Regions from separate parts of the Gordonia sp. B8661-1 genome, predicted to be linked through region 2. Evidence: predicted binding sites of a transcription regulator. Region 2 holds the regulator's gene; each other region holds the start of a gene.
The links. Region 2 encodes LexA, which represses DNA repair genes until DNA is damaged. Its sites were predicted from a motif close to CGAACANNTGTTCG; they were not measured.

Region 1: AC4JJG_RS02985 (alpha-ketoglutarate-dependent dioxygenase AlkB) is a predicted target of LexA. The motif match lies at 2,655-2,668, and genes of this name have one in related genera.
Region 3: AC4JJG_RS18185 (HNH endonuclease signature motif containing protein) is a predicted target of LexA. The motif match lies at 2,786-2,799, and genes of this name have one in related genera.

The regions. Positions count from the first base shown of each region.
Region 1 is NZ_JCAHRL010000001.1:636,036-641,787, forward strand. Features, by position in the region: gene AC4JJG_RS02970 (TetR/AcrR family transcriptional regulator) at 1-257, shown strand, start outside; gene AC4JJG_RS02975 (M24 family metallopeptidase) at 262-1,152, opposite strand; gene AC4JJG_RS02980 (lipase family protein) at 1,194-2,531, opposite strand; gene AC4JJG_RS02985 (alpha-ketoglutarate-dependent dioxygenase AlkB) at 2,691-3,317, shown strand; gene AC4JJG_RS02990 (hypothetical protein) at 3,405-3,947, shown strand; gene AC4JJG_RS02995 (oxidoreductase) at 4,110-4,994, opposite strand; gene AC4JJG_RS03000 (adenylate/guanylate cyclase domain-containing protein) at 5,057-5,752, opposite strand, start outside.
Region 2 is NZ_JCAHRL010000003.1:304,548-310,299, forward strand. Features, by position in the region: gene AC4JJG_RS08865 (1-phosphofructokinase family hexose kinase) at 1-193, opposite strand, end outside; gene AC4JJG_RS08870 (DeoR/GlpR family DNA-binding transcription regulator) at 214-984, opposite strand; gene ptsP (phosphoenolpyruvate--protein phosphotransferase) at 1,205-2,872, shown strand; gene lexA (transcriptional repressor LexA) at 2,882-3,601, opposite strand; gene AC4JJG_RS08885 (LysM peptidoglycan-binding domain-containing protein) at 3,862-4,434, shown strand; gene nrdR (transcriptional regulator NrdR) at 4,565-5,035, shown strand; gene hrpA (ATP-dependent RNA helicase HrpA) at 5,065-5,752, opposite strand, start outside.
Region 3 is NZ_JCAHRL010000010.1:19,171-24,922, reverse strand. Features, by position in the region: gene AC4JJG_RS18190 (benzoate/H(+) symporter BenE family transporter) at 1-1,196, shown strand, start outside; gene AC4JJG_RS18185 (HNH endonuclease signature motif containing protein) at 1,204-2,739, opposite strand; gene AC4JJG_RS18180 (polyphosphate kinase 2 family protein) at 2,879-3,748, opposite strand; gene AC4JJG_RS18175 (SDR family NAD(P)-dependent oxidoreductase) at 3,764-4,552, opposite strand; gene AC4JJG_RS18170 (TetR/AcrR family transcriptional regulator) at 4,549-5,337, opposite strand; gene AC4JJG_RS18165 (DUF445 domain-containing protein) at 5,454-5,752, shown strand, end outside.

The sequences.
Region 1 (5,752 bases), on a different contig from region 2:
TCGAGTGCTACCTGCTCGCCGCCCGGCGCCCCGAATTCCAGGCGCAGGTCGGCGAGATGATCGGTACTTTCGCCGGCATCGTCGAACGCGGCCTGACCGCCATGGGCGTGGAGGGCCCGGAGACCAAGGCACGGGGCATCGTCGCACTCGTCGACGGTTTTGCCCTCCACCGACTGGCCCACGGCCGCTCCGCAACCGACGATCAGGCCCTACGGACCACGATCGCGATGCTCATCGCCGCGCCGGGCGCCGGATAGCGACTCAACTCCGCACCGCGATCCGCCGCTGCGACAGATCGTCGAGCCAGTAGGCGTGATCGTGGTCGACGACGAGCAACTCTTCGAACTTGGCGCCGAAACCGCCTGCGCGGATGTGCGGTTCGATGGCCCAGATCCCGGTCTTCGGACCGGTGTGGTGCGGCCCGAGTTCCTCGGGCAGCACCGCCCGGCTGATCACCTTCAGCAGGAAACCCGGCGAATGCCAGCTCAGCATGTAGCCGAACGGCTTCTCCGGCAGGTAGAAGGGCAACTGCGAGAAGAACTTCCCGTGCCGGTACACGCGGTGACCGAGAACGTGGCCGACGTACCCGTCGACCGCGCTCTCGTACCCGGCGTCACGCATTCGCTCCACGACCCAGCCGAAGACATCGTGTGCGCGTTCGGGATTCGCGAACTGCGCGGGCAACTCCGCACGAAGGGTCGAGAGGAAATCCTGCGCGCGAGCGAGTTCGGGCGGGTCACCGACGGCCACGGTGTAGGCGACGTCACCGGTATATCCGTCGATCACCGGTGCGCAGTCCAGGATGGCCACATCGGTCGGGTCGAGCGTCCGGCCCTCACCGCGAGCAGGCCCCCACTCGGAATCCGGTGCAAGCGTCCGCGGGCCGAACGCGGCGATCGGCTTGTGCAGGCTCGTCCGCACCCCGCAGTCGGCCAGGTAACTTCGCATCGTCTCCTGCACACGGGATTCCGTCCAGCCCGGCCGCATTTCCTCCGCGACCGCCTGCGCGCATTCGAAGGCGACACGCTGTGCCGCACGGTAGCCCTCGACCTCGGCGGTGGTGAGCGGACGGGCGGATCGGGTTCTGGGCGCCGACAGGCGCCGCAGAATACCGTCCTCGACGGCGGTTCGCGCATGATCGATCGATGTCATCGGTCCTCCTTCGATCTGACGACTCGGTGCGGCATGGTGGCCTAGCGACCACCCGTGGGCCGCGATGCTCGCGGCGGATGGGCGGGCAGGAACGGTTGCGCATGCGGATTGCTCACGTGGCACCCCGTGATGCCTGCGGAGCGGCCCGCCAGCCACTCGTCGAGGTACGGCACGGCATGCGCGAAGAAGATCGGCCCGCCCGCGATGTGCTCCGGCACCGGATCACGGAAGTAGTGCAGGCGCGCGCCGCCCGCGCAGTACTGCGGTACGAGCCTGTCCATCGGGCGCACGGAGAGGATCTCGTCGTTCACGCCGTGGTAGATCAGACCGGGTGTGTCCGGGATGTGATGCCCGAAGGCGTTGGCCGCCACGATCTCTTTCACCGGCGAGCGATCGAACAGCCGTGGCTGCGTGGTGAACTCGTCCATCGACCGGAACGGCGCCGAGAACTCCGAGGTGGCGCACCCCCTGGAGGCGCTCGCACGATACTGCCGGCCGCGGTCGTTGAGATACCGGTCCAGTCCGAAGCCGAAGGCGCGATCGAGGGCCACCGCCGCCGTCATCTGGAGTCCGGCACCGAAGGTCCGATCCAGGAACTGCACCGACTCCCGGTTCAGCACCGGCGCTCCGCCCGCGGCGAATCCCGCGATCTTCAGCTCCGGCGCATAACTCCTACGCAGCTCGGCGGCGGCGAGAGTGGTGATCGAACCTCCCGAATACCCGACCATGGCAACGTGATTCGCCCGGGGAGCAAGGCCGGACGCGGGAAACGACCGGGCGGCCCGGACCGAGTCGAGGGCGGCGTGCCCCTCCATCTTCCGCACGGCGAACTGCGACTTCGGACCGTACGCGTCGGGGATCGCCACCACCACACCGCGCCGAAGTTGTTGGTAGACAAAGGCAAGAGTTGATTCGAGCAGCAGGTTGACGCTGCCGCCCGCGGCCCGACCACCCGTGCGGAGCTGATAGGACGGCGCACAATCCGGATCCACACTGTCCTCGGCGTCGTGGACGGCGAGCAGTGCGCGTCGCCCACCCGGCGCGGGCCTGCCCTTCGGGACCATCATCGTGGTCACCGTGGCCGTCGGCCGATCGGTCGCGTCCGTCGTCCGGTACAGCAATTGGTAGGCATCCACCCACGACGCCATCGGCACCGGCCCGGCCTGCACATCGACGCGCCGCCACCGCAACACCGCCCCGGGCTCGTGCCGGTCGAGTCCGGCGGGCACGCGATAGAAGGGATCGGTCACCGGACTCTGAACGGCAGCACGGGCGGGAGTCGCCTCGACCCGCACCGCCGTCCAGGGGCCAATCGCTCCGAGTCCCATGCACAGCACGAGGGCGGCCGTCAGGGTCACCCCTCGCCCGATCCTGACCATGAACCGTCCACACACCTGCATCTGCCCTGCTTCCCGACCCCGGATTGATTGCGATGTGAACCTAGTCTCATGCTGGGCATATGTCCAGCCTGCATGCTTCGTTGCAGCTCACGAAGAGCGAAGCGAACGCATGTTCGATCCGGGCGGTAGGCTGGCATCATGACCGCAGGCATGCAGGGCTCGCTGTTCGATCTCGGGTCCGACGACCCGGACTTCGGCGGCCTCGACAGCACCCGGCGGCGAGAGCTGACCGACGGCGCGTGGGTCGACCTCCGGCCGGGCTGGGCCACCGGCGCGTCCGCACTGTTCGACCTGCTCCACGACGGTGTCGCCTGGCAGGCCGAGCGCAGGCAGATGTACGACCGGATGGTCGACGTCCCCCGGCTCGTCGCCAAATATCACCGCGAGAGCGAGTACCCGCACCCGGCGCTCGCCACCGCACGACGCCGGCTCACCGAGCATTACGCGGACGAACTCCCGGAGGGGTTCGCCTCCGCGGGGCTCTGCCTGTACCGGGACGGCAGCGACAGCGTCGCGTGGCACGGCGATCGGATCGGCCGGGGCAACACGCACGACACGATGGTCGCGATTCTCTCGCTGGGTGCGCCGCGGCCGCTCCTCCTCCGCCCGCGCGGCGGCGGCTCATCACTGCGATTCCTGGTCGGTCCCGGCGACCTCCTGGTGATGGGCGGCAGTTGCCAGCGCACCTGGGAGCACGCGGTCCCGAAGGTCAGCGGCACCGGCCCGCGCATCAGTGTCCAGTTCCGGCCGCCCGGCGTCTGGTGACGGCGCTCACCCCGGACGGTCGGCGAGAACGCTCATGGTTTAATCGAATCGTTATCTCACGGGGTCGATCAATCCAGGGGAATCTCCATGACGTTGAAGCATGTGACCGCAGCGGTGCTCACCGGGCTCGCGATGACTGCGGGTATGGCTGTCGCACCCGCGACCGCCGGCCCCCTCGATTCCCTGTTCGGGAGCGCAGGAAGCTCGGATTCCGGTAGCTCCAACATCCTGGACACGGGCAGTGCGATGCTCGGTTCCTCGGGCGGCAAGAAGCAGCAGCACTACGGCAAGCTGGGCCGCGCCGGCGCCCCCAACGGCGTGAAGTCGATCAACGTGTGGGTGTACTCGCCGAAAGCCAAGGCCATCAGCCCGGGCGTCTATCCCCGGAACTCGCACCTCGGCGTGCGCTGGAACTCCACCATCGACGCGGGCCCCGTCGTCGAGGGCAACGAATGCAAGATGGGTATCCGGCTGAGCGGCCCGAAGGTCCCCAAGAAGTCTCAGTTGACCGGCACCAAGAGCTGCACGTCGAAGAAGACCTTCCTGCTGCGCGCGCCGGGCGAGTACTCGATCACCGTGACCGACGGCATCTCCGGCGCATCGAACGCCATCAAGTTCACCGTCCAGTAGTCGCGGAGCCGGTCTCGATACGCACGCTCGCTGCGCTCGCGGGCTACTCGACCAGCGGTGGACGCCCCCTCGGCCGCTGATCGAGTAGGACGAGGCGCCAGCCGAGGCCGTATCGAGATCCGCCCCCAACGGGAAGCGAAACGAGAGGGCGCCCTCCCGGGATCACACGTCCACGGTGATCCCCGTCAGCTTCTCCGACTCCGCCCATAGACGCGACCGGAAGGCCGCGTCGTCGGCGGCCTTGCGGTACCCCGACGGACCGGGCGGCCCCTGCATCCCGAAAAGTGCTGTCGGGCCATAGAATCCGCCCGAGATGGCCGATGGGGACGTCGCCGCGTAGAGAGACGGGAGCGCTCCGTCGGCCGCTGACTGGACCAGTGGCGTCCTGTTCACCACACCCATCACGGTGTCCATGAACGATTCCGTGTGGCTCTGCAGATCCGTTGCGGCATAACCGGGATGGGCGATCGTCGAGGCCCTGGGCCGGTCCGGCCGATCCGATGCGGCCAGGCGCACGGCCAGTTCCTTCCCGAACATCAGGTTCGCCATCTTCGAATCGCCGTACGCGGGCCAGCGCTGATACCGGCGCTTCTCCCAGTTCAGATCGTCGAGCTTGATCCGGCCGATCTGGTGCATCGCCGACGACACGGTGACGACCCGGTCGGAGATCTTCGGCAGGAGCAGCGCGGTCAGCGCGAAATGCCCCAGATGGTTTGTGCCCATCTGCATTTCGAATCCCTGCGCGGTCCGCTGCAACGGAGTGCCCATGACGCCCGCGTTGTTGATCAGGATGTCGGCGCGCTCGACGCCGTCGGCGAAGGCGCGCACCGAATCGAGGTCGGCGAGGTCGAGTGCGGCCACCGTGGCGGCCGGACCGATGGTGCGGGCGACCGCGTCGGCCTTCGCGGTGTTGCGGCAGGCCAGAATGACCTGAGCACCGGCACGGGCGAGGGCCGTCGCGGTCTGCTCACCCAGCCCGCTGTTGGCACCGGTGATGATGGCCGTTCGCCCCGTCTGATCCGGAATGTCGGCCGCAGACCAACCCATCGTATGTACTCCCTGCTCGTCGAAATGTCGGCGATCACGCCATGGAACGGACATACCGGCCGTCACCGACCGATCATCCCGAAGGGTAGACGCAACACGCTGCCCACACCGGATTTCCGCGACGGCTTCAGGAGACCGGCGACCACGTCGACGATGTTCGGGGGCATCTGACGCGGTGTCAGCGCGGTGGGTACGAAGACCTCGGTCGGCTGCGGACGGCCCCGGAGCATGCGGGCGCCCACGGACCGCCACTCCTCTTGTTCCTCGTCGTCGGTGGCGGCCATCGCCGCATCACTGGCCAGTACCGGCACCGCTGCGGTCTTCGCCATCTCCGACAGCCGGGCGCATTCGTTCACCGGATCGCCGATCACGGTGTACTCGTAGCGGCGCTCGGCTCCCACGTTTCCCGCGAAGACCATGCCGAAGGACACCCCGATCCCCCACTCGATCGGCAACTCCCCGAGCTGTACCGCGAGTTCGCGAGCCGCGGCCAGCGCCGCTCCGGCCGGATCGTCCAGGGTCACCGGCACCCCGAAGACGGCGAGCGCCGCATCACCCTCGAACTTGTTGACGATGCCGCCGTGATGATCGACGACATCGGCGACCACGGTGAAGAACCGGTTGAGGAGGTCGACGGTCTCCTGCGGATCCTGCTGCGCGGCAATCGTGGTCGATCCGACGATGTCGACGAACAGCACACCGACGACCGCGTTCGTCCCGTGCATACCGGCCCCGCGCCGCAATGCCAGCTCGGCCAC
Region 2 (5,752 bases):
GATCCCCCGCGGATGCCGGGAGGAGTGCGAGAGTCGGCATCCCGGCGCGGGACACGGCACGCGCAACGTTGATGCCCTTGCCGCCCGCCTCGGCGCGGACCGCCACCGCACGCTGCACCGCATCGTGCCGGAGCGGTGCCGACAGTTCCATGGTCCGGTCGATACTCGGATTCGCCGTGACGGTGACGATCACCGGCGTGGTGGACGAGGTCGTCATGCGATCACCACCTCGATTCCCCGCGCGTCGAAGGCTTTCGCCGCAGCCGGATCGGGCACCGCATCCGTGACGAGGACGTCGACGCGGTCGAGCCCGGCGAAGGACGACAGTTCCTCACGATCCACCTTCGACGAATCCGCCAGTACGACAACACGTTCGGCTGCACGGACGATGGCGCTCTTGACGGCTGCCTCCTCAGGATCGGGGGTGGACAGTCCGTGTCCCGAACTGATGCCGTTGGTACCGACGAAAGCCGTCGTGACGCGGAGCCGGCGCAGTGCGTCGACGGTGTCGGTGCCGACCATCGCCTGCGTGATGCCTCGGACGCGGCCGCCGATCACATGGAGGCTGATCGTCGGGTGCACGGCGAGAACGGCCGCGATCGGAATGGCGTGCGTCATGACGTTCAGATGACGGTCCCGAGGGATCTCGAGCGCGGCCTGGTAGGTGGTGGTGCCGGCATCGATGAGCAATGACCCGCCGTCGGACGGCAGGAACCGCATCGCCGCCCGGCCGATGGCGGCCTTCGCGATCGGGTTCTCCACCGTGCGCTCGTCGACACCGAGTTCACCGATTGACGGAGTGGTGCCCGAGCGCACCGCACCGCCGTGTACGCGTTCGAGATGTCCGCCTCGCTCGAGGACCGCGAGATCGCGGCGAACCGTTTCGCTGGTGACCGCGAAGGCGTCGGCCAATCCGGACACCGACACCCGGCCGTGGGTGCGGACCTGATCGGCGATCGCCTGCTGCCGCTCCTCGGCGTACATGGGCGCCTCCTCGGGGTCGGGGACCGGCATAGTGGACTCAAACCGTGTGTTCGTGTGGGTTTGAATGTTGATACCTCTGTGTTTACGCCTGTCTATGTGGATTCGTCAAGGATTATCTGTAAGCTGGATCACGATTGGTCGTATCTCGGAGGACGGCGCGGACGCGGAGGCGCGTGTGCAGGTCACCGGGGCGGGAACGGGTCGGGAGATAGGGTGTGCTGTGGCTGCGAAGCATGTGCTGAACGGGACTCCGGTCGTCGGCGGGAAGGCCTACGGGCCTGCGGTCCGGCCGGGGGTCCGCCCGACCTATGACCCCGAGGGTGCACCGGAGGTCGCCGAGGATCAGCGGGACGCGGAGGCGGAGCGGTTCACGAGCGCCGCCGCAACGGTGGCCTCCCGGCTGCGTGACCGTGCCAGCAGCACCACGGGTGCGGCGAGCGAGGTTCTCGCGGCCACCGCCGGACTTGCCGAGGATCGGGGCTGGGTGGGTGCCGCGACGGCCCTGATCGCGAAGGGCACGCCGGCGCCCGCCGCGGCAGCCGCCGCCACCGAACAGTTCGCCGCCATGTTCACCAAGCTCGGCGGGCTGATGGCCGAACGCGTCACCGACCTCAACGACGTCCGTGACCGAGTGATCGCCGAGCTGCTCGGTGAGCCCGAACCCGGTGTGCCCGAACCGGATCAGGCGTCGGTGCTGCTCGCTGACGACCTCGCGCCCGCCGATACCGCCGGATTGGATCCGGCGGTCATCATCGCGTTGGTCACCCGGCTCGGCGGACCGACCAGCCACACCGCCATCATCGCGCGGCAGCTCGGCATCCCCTGTGTGGTGGCCGTGGCCGGGCTGTCCGAGATCCCCGCGGGAACACCGGTTCTCGTCGACGGCACCGAGGGCACGGTGGAGACCGGCGTCGATCCGGCGACCGCCGCGGAGGCGATCGAGGAGAGCCGCCGGAACGCCGAGAAGATCGCCGCGTGGTCGGGGCCCGGACGCACCGCCGACGGCCATGAGGTGGCGATCCTCGCGAACGTCGCCGACGGCAAGTCCGCGCGTGCGGCGACCGACCGTCCGGTCGAGGGGATCGGGCTGTTCCGTACCGAGCTGGCCTTCCTCGACCGTGCGGAGGCGCCGACGGTGGACGAGCAGGCGTCGCTGTACCGCGAGGTGATCGACGCCTTCGACGGTCGCAAGGTCATCATCCGCACGCTGGACGCGGGTTCGGACAAACCCCTCAAATTCGTGGATCAGCCTCGTGAGGAGAACCCGGCGCTGGGTGTCCGCGGCGACCGGATCGCGCTGGCGCACCCCGAGATACGCGCCACCCAGCTCGATGCCATCAAGGCCGCTGCCGAGGGTGCCGCGTCGGCGCCGTGGGTGATGGCCCCGATGATCGCGACACCGGCCGAGGCCGCGGCGTTCGCGACCGAGGTCCGCGCCCGGGGACTGGTACCCGGCGTGATGATCGAGATTCCGTCGGCCGCGATCATGGCGCAGCAGATTCTCGCGGAGGTGGACTTCGTGTCGATCGGCACCAACGATCTGACGCAGTACACGATGGCGGCCGATCGGATGTCCGCGGACATGGCCACTCTGACCGATCCGTGGCAGCCCGCGGTGCTCCGGCTTGTGGCGGAAGTGGCGCAGGCCGGAAGCGCTGCCGGCAAACGCGTCGGTGTCTGCGGCGAGGCGGCCGCCGATCCCGTCCTGGGCTGCGTGCTGGTCGGTCTCGGTGTGTCGTCGCTGTCCGCGGCCCCCACCGCGGCCGCCGCCGTGGGGGCGAGGCTCGCCGAGGTCACCCTCGATCAGTGCCGAGCGGCCGCGACGGCGGCGCTCCCGGCGGCGTCGGCCGCCGAGGCCCGCGCCGCCGCGCGAGACGCTCTGGGCTGAAAGGGTCTGTCAGATCCGGCGCATCACGGTGACGACCTTGCCGAGTACGGCAGCGTCATCACCGGGGATCGGGTCGAACAGAGGGTTGTGCGGCATCAGCCACACGTGACCGTCCTTGCGCTTGAACGTCTTGACCGTCGCCTCGCCGTCGATCATCGCCGCGACGATGTCGCCGTTGTCGGCGACGCTCTGCTGACGGACGACGACCCAGTCGCCGTCGCAGATCGCCGCGTCGATCATCGATTCGCCGACGACCTTCAACAGGAAGAGTGACCCCTCGCCGACGAGTTCACGGGGGAGTGGGAACACGTCCTCGACGGCTTCCTCGGCCAGGATCGGGCCGCCCGCGGCGATCCGGCCGAGCACCGGCACGAACGTCGGGGTGGGCAGCTCGGCTCCGGTGGACGAATCATCGGGCGGCGTGGTGTCGCCGTCCTGGATGTTCACCGCGCGTGGCCGGTTGTGGTCGCGTTTGAGCAGCCCCTTGCGCTCCAGGGTGCGGAGCTGGTGTGCCACCGAGGACGTGGAGGTGAGCCCGACCGCGTCGCCGATCTCGCGGATGCTCGGTGGGTAACCGCGCTCGCGAACCGACTTGCGGATGTAGTCGAGCACCCCGCGCTGGCGGGGGGTCAGCGCGGCCTCGGCGGCCTCCGGGTCGGCGATCGGGGCGTCCGGGCTCGTGTCGGAATCGCGTCCTCCGCGACTCCGGCCGCCGGTTTTGTCGGTCATCGTGTTCAGTCCCTTCTCGGACGATTCTGCAGGTCTGACGGGTCTGGAAAGTCGGTCTGCGCAGGTGATCGGGGTCGTCCCCGAGCTCCCGGTGTGCCCGAGAGTAGCCGAACGAACGACCGTCTTCAAACATTTGTTCGACGTGTTGCGGGACTTTGTCGGTGCCGCGTGCTACAAATCGAACATAGGTTCCATCGACCAGATGTTCGATAAGACGTTTGTTCGACCGGACATCATCGACCCGAGCACAGGAGAGCACGATGAGCACCGCAACGCTGATGAGCCCCGCAGCCCCGTCCGGCGCACGACGCGTCCCGGCGTCGCCGGTACGGACGGCCGAGTTCGAGATCCCGGCACCCGCCTCGCGGACGCGGCGCGCCCCGTCGACCTTCGTGCCCGCGGGGCCCTCGGTCCGTCCGCGCGGCAGCGCTCGTACCGAGGCCCGGCGTCCGGACGACCGCCGCCCGGTCGGCGCATCGCCCGCCGTGGCGCGGCGTCCGGCGGGCACGCGCTGCGCCGCACCGGCGGTCGATCGGCGCGTCGTCGCACGCCGTCGTGCCGCCGCGGTGGCCGTGCTGGTCGGCGTGGGCCTGGCTCTCATGGTGTGGGTCGTGGGCATCGTCGGCTCGAACTATGCGGCCTCGGTGGCCCCGGCTCCGGCCGGCACCGAGGTGGTGCATGTGCGGCAAGGGGATTCGCTGAGTTCGATCGCCGACCGGGTGGCGCCGGACATGCCCCGCCAGACCGTCATCGAGGAGATCATGGCGCGCAACGACCTGTCGTCCTCCGGTCTGCGTGTCGGACAGGCGCTGGTGACTCCCGCATACCACTGAACGGAGACCACTGAGGACGGAGCGGAACCGATAGGACGGTAGTCTCGTGACAGAGGGCCCAGCCGGAAACCGGCACGGCGCACCGTCGATTCGCTGCGCCGGCGTGTCCCGAGATGTGCGTGAGGACGACATGCGCTGTCCGTTTTGCAAGAACGACGACACGAAGGTCGTTGATTCGCGAGTCACCGATGAAGGTCAGGCCATCCGCCGGCGTCGGGCATGCGCGCAATGCGGCCGGCGCTTCTCCACCGTGGAGAGCGCCGTGTTGTCGGTGGTCAAGCGCAACGGCGTGACCGAGCCGTTCAGCCGGGAAAAGGTCATGCGAGGCGTGCGTCGTGCCTGCCAGGGTCGGGACGTCGAAGAGGGCGCACTCGCCCTGCTCGCCCAGCAGGTGGAGGACACCGTCCGGGCGTCGGGATCGGCCGAGATCCCGAGCAACGAGGTCGGATTGGCGATCCTCGGGCCTCTCCGTGATCTCGACAAGGTCGCGTATCTGCGATTCGCGTCGGTGTACCGCTCGTTCGAGTCGGTCGAAGACTTTCAGCGCGAGATCGACGACCTCCAGACGGAGTCGGCTCCGGCCGGCGACTCCGTCCACTGAGGCGGGCGCGGCGGTCCGCCGCGATTCCGTCAGCGAAACTGCTCGAGGGCACGTAGGGCGCGCTTCTCCGAGATCGGATACGCGGTGCCCAGACGCTGCGCGAAGAGGCCGACGCGAAGTTCCTCCACCAACCACTGCGCGAAGTCGTTGAACGCGTCGCGACGTGCCGCGGGGAGCTGTGCAAGGCGCTGATTCCAGTACGCGATGACCCGGTCGACGGCATCGAGGCCGGCCCGATCCCGGGCGGGGGCGAGTGGCAGATCGTCGAGGCGTGACGTCGCGGCGTCGAGGTAGCGCGGCAGTCGCTCCAGATGTGTGCGTGCGGTGTCGCGTACGAAACCGTCGAAGATCAGGTGATCGAGCTGCTCGGCCACATCATCGGCGGCCACGGTGCCGGTCTGTTCCTCGATGGCGGCACGGACCGGCGACACGCGCCGCAGGGCGTCGATCGCGGCGGTGAAGTAGGCCGGCGCGGCATCCGACACCTCGTCGCGCACCGAATCGGTCAGCGCGCGAAATGATTCCGGAGATCGCACGCCGGACAGGTCGCGGCCCGCGAGGGCGTCACGAATGGCGCGGCGGGTGCAATCGGCGACGAGATCGTCGACGCTGCCATAGGGGCTCTGGCTCAGCGCGAGACGTCCGGCGGGGTCCAGGGTGGACACGATCTTCTTCGGCAGCACGGGCAGAGCGCGATCGAGCAGGACCACGATCGCG
Region 3 (5,752 bases), on a different contig from region 2:
CTACTGCTACCAGAGGTATACAGCAGCCGGTCATCGCCGGGGTGGTGACTGCGCTCGTCGGTTTCACCTCGTCCTTCGCCGTGGTGATCGCCGGGTTGCGGGCCGTCGGGGCGAGTGCCGAGCAGGCGGCGTCCGGGTTACTCGCGCTCACCGTGGTGTTCGGTCTCGGGATCATCGTGCTGTGCGTTCGTTCCCGGGCGCCGGTGACGCTGGCGTGGTCGACGCCGGGTGCCGCGATGCTGGCCGGTATGGGCGCCGGGTATCACGCGGGTTGGTCGGCGGCGGTCGGCGCGTTTCTGGTTGTCGGTGTGCTGATCGTGGTGACCGGTCTGGTGCCGGCGCTGGGGGAGTTGATCGGCCGGATACCGGTGCCGATCGCGCAGGCGATGCTCGCCGGGGTGTTGATGACACTGTGTCTGGCGCCCATGCATTCACTTGCCGCCGAGCCGTTGCTCACGGTTCCGGTGTTGATCGTGTGGCTCGCCGCGACGCGGTGGCTGACCCGTTGGGCGCTGCCGCTGGCGTTGGTGACGGCACTGGTCGTCATCGGCATCTATGTCGGTGTGCACGGGATCGATGACGGTGTGCCGCAGCATTGGTGGCCGACACTCACGTTCACGGCGCCGTCCTTCGATCTCGCCGCCGTCATCGGTATCGCGGTGCCCCTGTACATCGTGACGATGGCGTCGCAGAACATCCCGGGTGTCGCGGTGCTGTCCTCCTTCGGTTATGTCACGCCGTGGCGGGCGGCGATGACGGTGACGGGTGTGGGTACCGGTGTCGCGGCGCTGTTCGGTGGGCATGCGATCAATCTGGCGGCCCTGTCCGCGGCTCTCGCGGCCGGTGACGAGTCCGGTCCCGATCGGTCGCGCCGATGGGTGGCGGGTGTCAGCGCCGGCATCAGCTATCTCGTGTTGGCCGGGTTGTCCGGCGCGCTCGTCACCATCGCGGCCATTGCCCCCGGTGGACTCATCGAGGCTGTGGCCGGGCTTGCTCTGCTCGGCACGTTCGCGGCCGCGATCGTCGGCGCGTTCACGGCGGAGGCCACTCGTGTCCCGGCGGCCTTGACCTTCGTCGCCGCAGCGGGCGGCGTGACGTTCTTCGGTATCGGTGGTGCCTTCTGGGGTTTGGTGATCGGCCTGATCGCATATCGATTGCTGGTGTCGTCGAAGCACCGCCGGGCGACGGCGGCGTGACGCCGGATCATTGCTCCGCCAGCAGGTCAACGGATCGAAACATGAAGTCCGGGTGTGCTGTTCGTGGTTGAGTCAAGATCTGACGCAGCGCGAATTCGGCTCGGGACGTGGTAGGTGACTGAGGCGATGGCGACCGTCGTCGTGTCACGAGTTCGTCGACGAGGTGGATGTGGTTTGTTCGCGGTGTGTCGGGTGGCACTCCGTCGGTGGTGTTGCGGGTCCAGCCGTAGCGTCCGCGGTCGGGGCCGGTGCGGATCTTGATGGTCGACAGTTGTCCGGTTTTGGGTCCGACGAGTCGGTTGTGTGGTGGGCAGGCCGGTGCCATGGCGTTGGCGTCGGTGGTGCCGCCGTCGGTCCAGTCTTGTTCGGCGTGATGCATTTCGGTGTGGGAGAACGGCCGCGGACAACCCGGCACCGAACACCCGCCGTACTGCACGAAACCCATGAACCTCTGGGCCTGATTCGCCAACCGTTTGGCTCGCCCCAGATACAACGGTTCATTGGTGTGGTCGGCGAACACCGCCAAATACATCTGGGCGTCGGCCGCCAGCTTGATCACATCACCGATGGGCAGATCGGCGCCGGTGGTGGTGTGGCCCAGACCCGCCCGCTCCCGCAGTTCGGATTCGGTGATCTTGATGATCAGATGTGGTGGCAACCCCCGATGGGATTTGCCGAGAACACCACCATCGAGTGCGCAGCGCAGTAGGGCTTTGAATGCGTCGTGCTGGCGTTCGGCTGCACCGCGTGAATCCCGTTGTGCCGCTTCCTTCACTCGTTCGGGATCGGCTTCGTCGATATGTCCGACCGGCGACTGCTCGTCGTCGGGATTGTTCATGCCCGGCGCGGCCCACGCGGCCATCACCACATCGAGCATCGCCCGGGTTTCGGGGTCGAGATACCCATAGATTTTCGACATCTGCTGCGAGTCCGCGTCGAGCACCGACAACCGGCGCCGACGTTTCCGATCACGGTCGTCGGTCAACGATCCATCCGGATCCAAGTGCGCGAGAATCCGTGCACCGACCTGCCGGATGCTCTTGGGTGTCAACTCTCGTGCGTATTCAGCAAGTGTCGCCTCGGCAGCTTCCCGGTCCTCGACCGACACCGCCGCCGGTAGCTTTTTCATCACGTCCAGCACCGCGCCGACGTGATCGGGGTTGATGGCGCCTTCGGCCAAAGCGGCTGCGGTGTCGGGGCATTCGGGTTCTTTCACCTCGCCCTGCAGGGTGTAGGTGGGCATCAGTGCGCTCATCGCATCCATGCGACGGCGGACATCGGTGATGCGTAGCCGCGTAAACATGAAGTCCTGCATCGAACGACAGCCCGCTGACCGGTGTGCGTCACGATCGGCCACATCCATCACCCGCCGATGCCCCGCGAACGCCATCCGCCGATACAACCGTTCATGCGTTTCGGCGAGGGAGACGAGTTCGGCTTCCGAACACGACTGCGACGACGCGGCAACGATGCCATCGACCAACGATTCCAGTTGCGCGTACATGTCCGTCAGCGATAACGATGGTTCGACCGATGCGGTCATATGGTTCACCCCCCGATGCCATGACCTGCGAATAACCTAACGATATCGAACACACGTTCGATTATCAAGGGCGTTGGTTCGAGGAACAGTGGTCCGAGAATGGTGCGGGGCCGTGTGGTTGCTCGTTCGACGGCCGGGCTCAGTCCTCCAGTGCCGCAACCCTTTTCTTCTCGGCCTCGACGTCGAAGTCCGCGGGCGGCCAGTCCAGGTCGAGGCCCTCGAGGGCAGCGATGAGCAGTTCACAGACGGCGAGTCGGGTGAACCACTTCTTGTCCGCGGGCAGTAGATACCAGGGTGCGTGGTCGCTGTCGCAGCGGTCGAAGATGGCCTGGTATGCCTCGAGATATTCGTCCCAGTAGGCGCGTTCGTCGATGTCGGCCGGGTTGTATTTCCAATACTTGTCGGGACGTTCGAGACGTTCCTTCAGTCGGAGCGTCTGCTCGGCCTTGGAGACGACCATGGCGCACTTGATGATCGTCGTCCCGGAGTCGACGAGTTCGCGCTCGAACTGGTTGATGACCTCGTACCGCTTCTCCCACTCGGACTTCGGGACGAGGTTGTGCACCCGCACCGGCAGGACGTCCTCGTAGTGCGAACGGTCGAAGATGCCGATCCGTCCGCCCGCGGGGAGTTCCTTGCGGATGCGCCACAGGAAGTCGTGTTCGAGTTCCTCGGGGGTCGGCTTGCCGAAGCCCCGGATCTGCAATCCCTGCGGATCCATCAGGCCGCCGACATGGCGGACCACGCCGCCCTTGCCCGCGGTGTCCATCCCCTGCAGGACCAGCAGCACCGAACGGTGGTCTCCCGCACGGCCGTTGGCGTAGAGGATCTCCTGCAGGTCGGCGAGATCGGCGCCCCGCGACTGCAGCAACGTCTCGCCGGTCTCCTTGTCACCGGAGAAGCCGGGCGTGCTGTCGGGATCGAAATCGGTGATCGGCCCGACCTCGGTGACCCGGAGTGCTTCGGCGGGCGGGGTCGTCCAGCCCGCGCTCTTGGTGTGTTTGCCCACGGGGATGTCCTCTCGTCAGGTGGCCGGTGGGAAGATCGGGCCGCCGCCGAACGCGCCGCGATGCGAGTCCGGTACGGTGCCGTCGTTGTTCGCAAGTCCGTGTCGCGCACCGTATTCCGCGGTGACGACGGTGTGCCCGGAGAGTGTGGGCAGATCGGGGTCGTCGGCGAGGGCGGCGATCACCCGGCCCACGAATTCCGGATCCTCGGCCTTCTGCAGGGAGAAGCCGGCGAACTCGTCGACGCCCAGCGACAACAGGAGTTCGGTGCGAATCAGGCCGAGCCACAAGGAGATCGTGCTCACTCCGGTGCCGGCCAGTTCGTGGCCCATGTCGAAGGACATCTTGTCCAGGGCCGCCTTGCTCATGCCGTACAGCACCGAATGCAAGTGGCCGCGGGAACCGAAGGAGGAGATCGACGCGATCAGCCCGCGTCCGCGCGGCACCATGCTGCGGGCGGCGTGGACCGACGCCACATAGTGTGCGCGCAGGCCGACCTCGATGAGGGTGTCCCAGTCGTCGACGGGACGCTCCCAGAACCGGTCGGAGAATCCGCCGAACCCGCGGGGTGCCGCCCAGGCGTTGTTCACCAGGAGATCGAGCCCGTCGGTCTCGGATTCGATCCGCTCGAAGACCCCCGCAACGGCCTCGTCGTCGGTGTGATCGCAGGCTACCGCGACGGTGCCCTTCGGACCCTCGCCCTTCCGGGAGGTCACGTACACCGTCCAGCCGGCGTCGGCGAGTGCGCGGGCCACGCCCTTGCCGACGCCGCGACTGCCACCGGTCACCAGCGCGGTCCGGCTCATCGTGGGTCCTCCGGGTCGGTCAGCGGTGGTGGCAGCGGCGGCGGATTCGCCATGAACAACTCGGGTGATCCGTTCGCCGCGGCGATCCCGACGATCGCGCTCCACGTCATCATCGTGAGGTAATCGATGAGATCCGTCACGGGAATCGGCCGATCCGCCATCCACCGGTCGACGGATCGCTGGATGCCACCGACGAGCGTGTAGGACCACACCTCCGCGCCCGAACTGTCCGCATCACGTTCGGCCATGCGGTAGACGAGGGTCGCGGTCAGCAGTTGCGCGACGAGTGTCTCGGAATCGGCGGTGGCCTTCGACGACGCGGGTGAACTCGCCAATGCGAACTTGTACAGATTCGGTTCGTCGGCAACGGCATTCACATAGACGCCGATCACGGTCCGGGTCAGGGTGTACTCGTCGGCGGTGTCGGTGATGGCCTCGGTCAGCCGCGGCAGCAGGGTGTTCTCGAAGAAGCGGGTGGCGGTGGCGACGCACAGATCGTTCTTGTCGGTGAAGTACCGGTAGAGCACGGTCTTGGACACGCCGATATGCGCGGCGATCTCGTCCATGCCGACATCGGCGCCGAGTTCGCGGACGGCGTCCATCGTGCCCTGGGTGAGCTCGGCGCGGCGGGCGACCTTGTGTTTTTCCCAGCGCCGGCGGCGGCCGTCGGGTTTGGCGTTGCTGTCGGAGACCGAGTTGAGCACCTGCTCGATCCCACGCGTCACGTTGGCGGCCGCCGATACCGCCGCACGTGCTGCGGCACTCGGGCTCGGTCGATTCGCCATCACCGGACCAGCCTAATGAGTGACAGGCCACATTCAGTGCCCGAGCCCCACGGGCGAGTCCGTCCCGTGCCGCCGTGGTGTGGTCACCGGACCGGTCGACCGGTAAAACTGGTGCAATGGCACCAACAGTCATTTCGGACGCCCCCAACGGAGCGGGGCAGCCCGCCGTGGAACCCCCGCGGCCCTCTCTCGGCTTCGCCGCCGATGGTGCCGGCGATGCGAAGCGCCGCCGCGATCTGCGCAAGATGAAGATCGTCGCCACCGGATTCCTGATCTTCGCCGCGATCGTCTACCTGTTCACGCGCTACCTCGAACATCGCGACGGCGAGGACGTCGCCGCCTGGGTGGGGTACGTGCGGGCCGCCTCGGAGGCGGGGATGGTGGGTGCGCTCGCGGACTGGTTCGCGGTCACCGC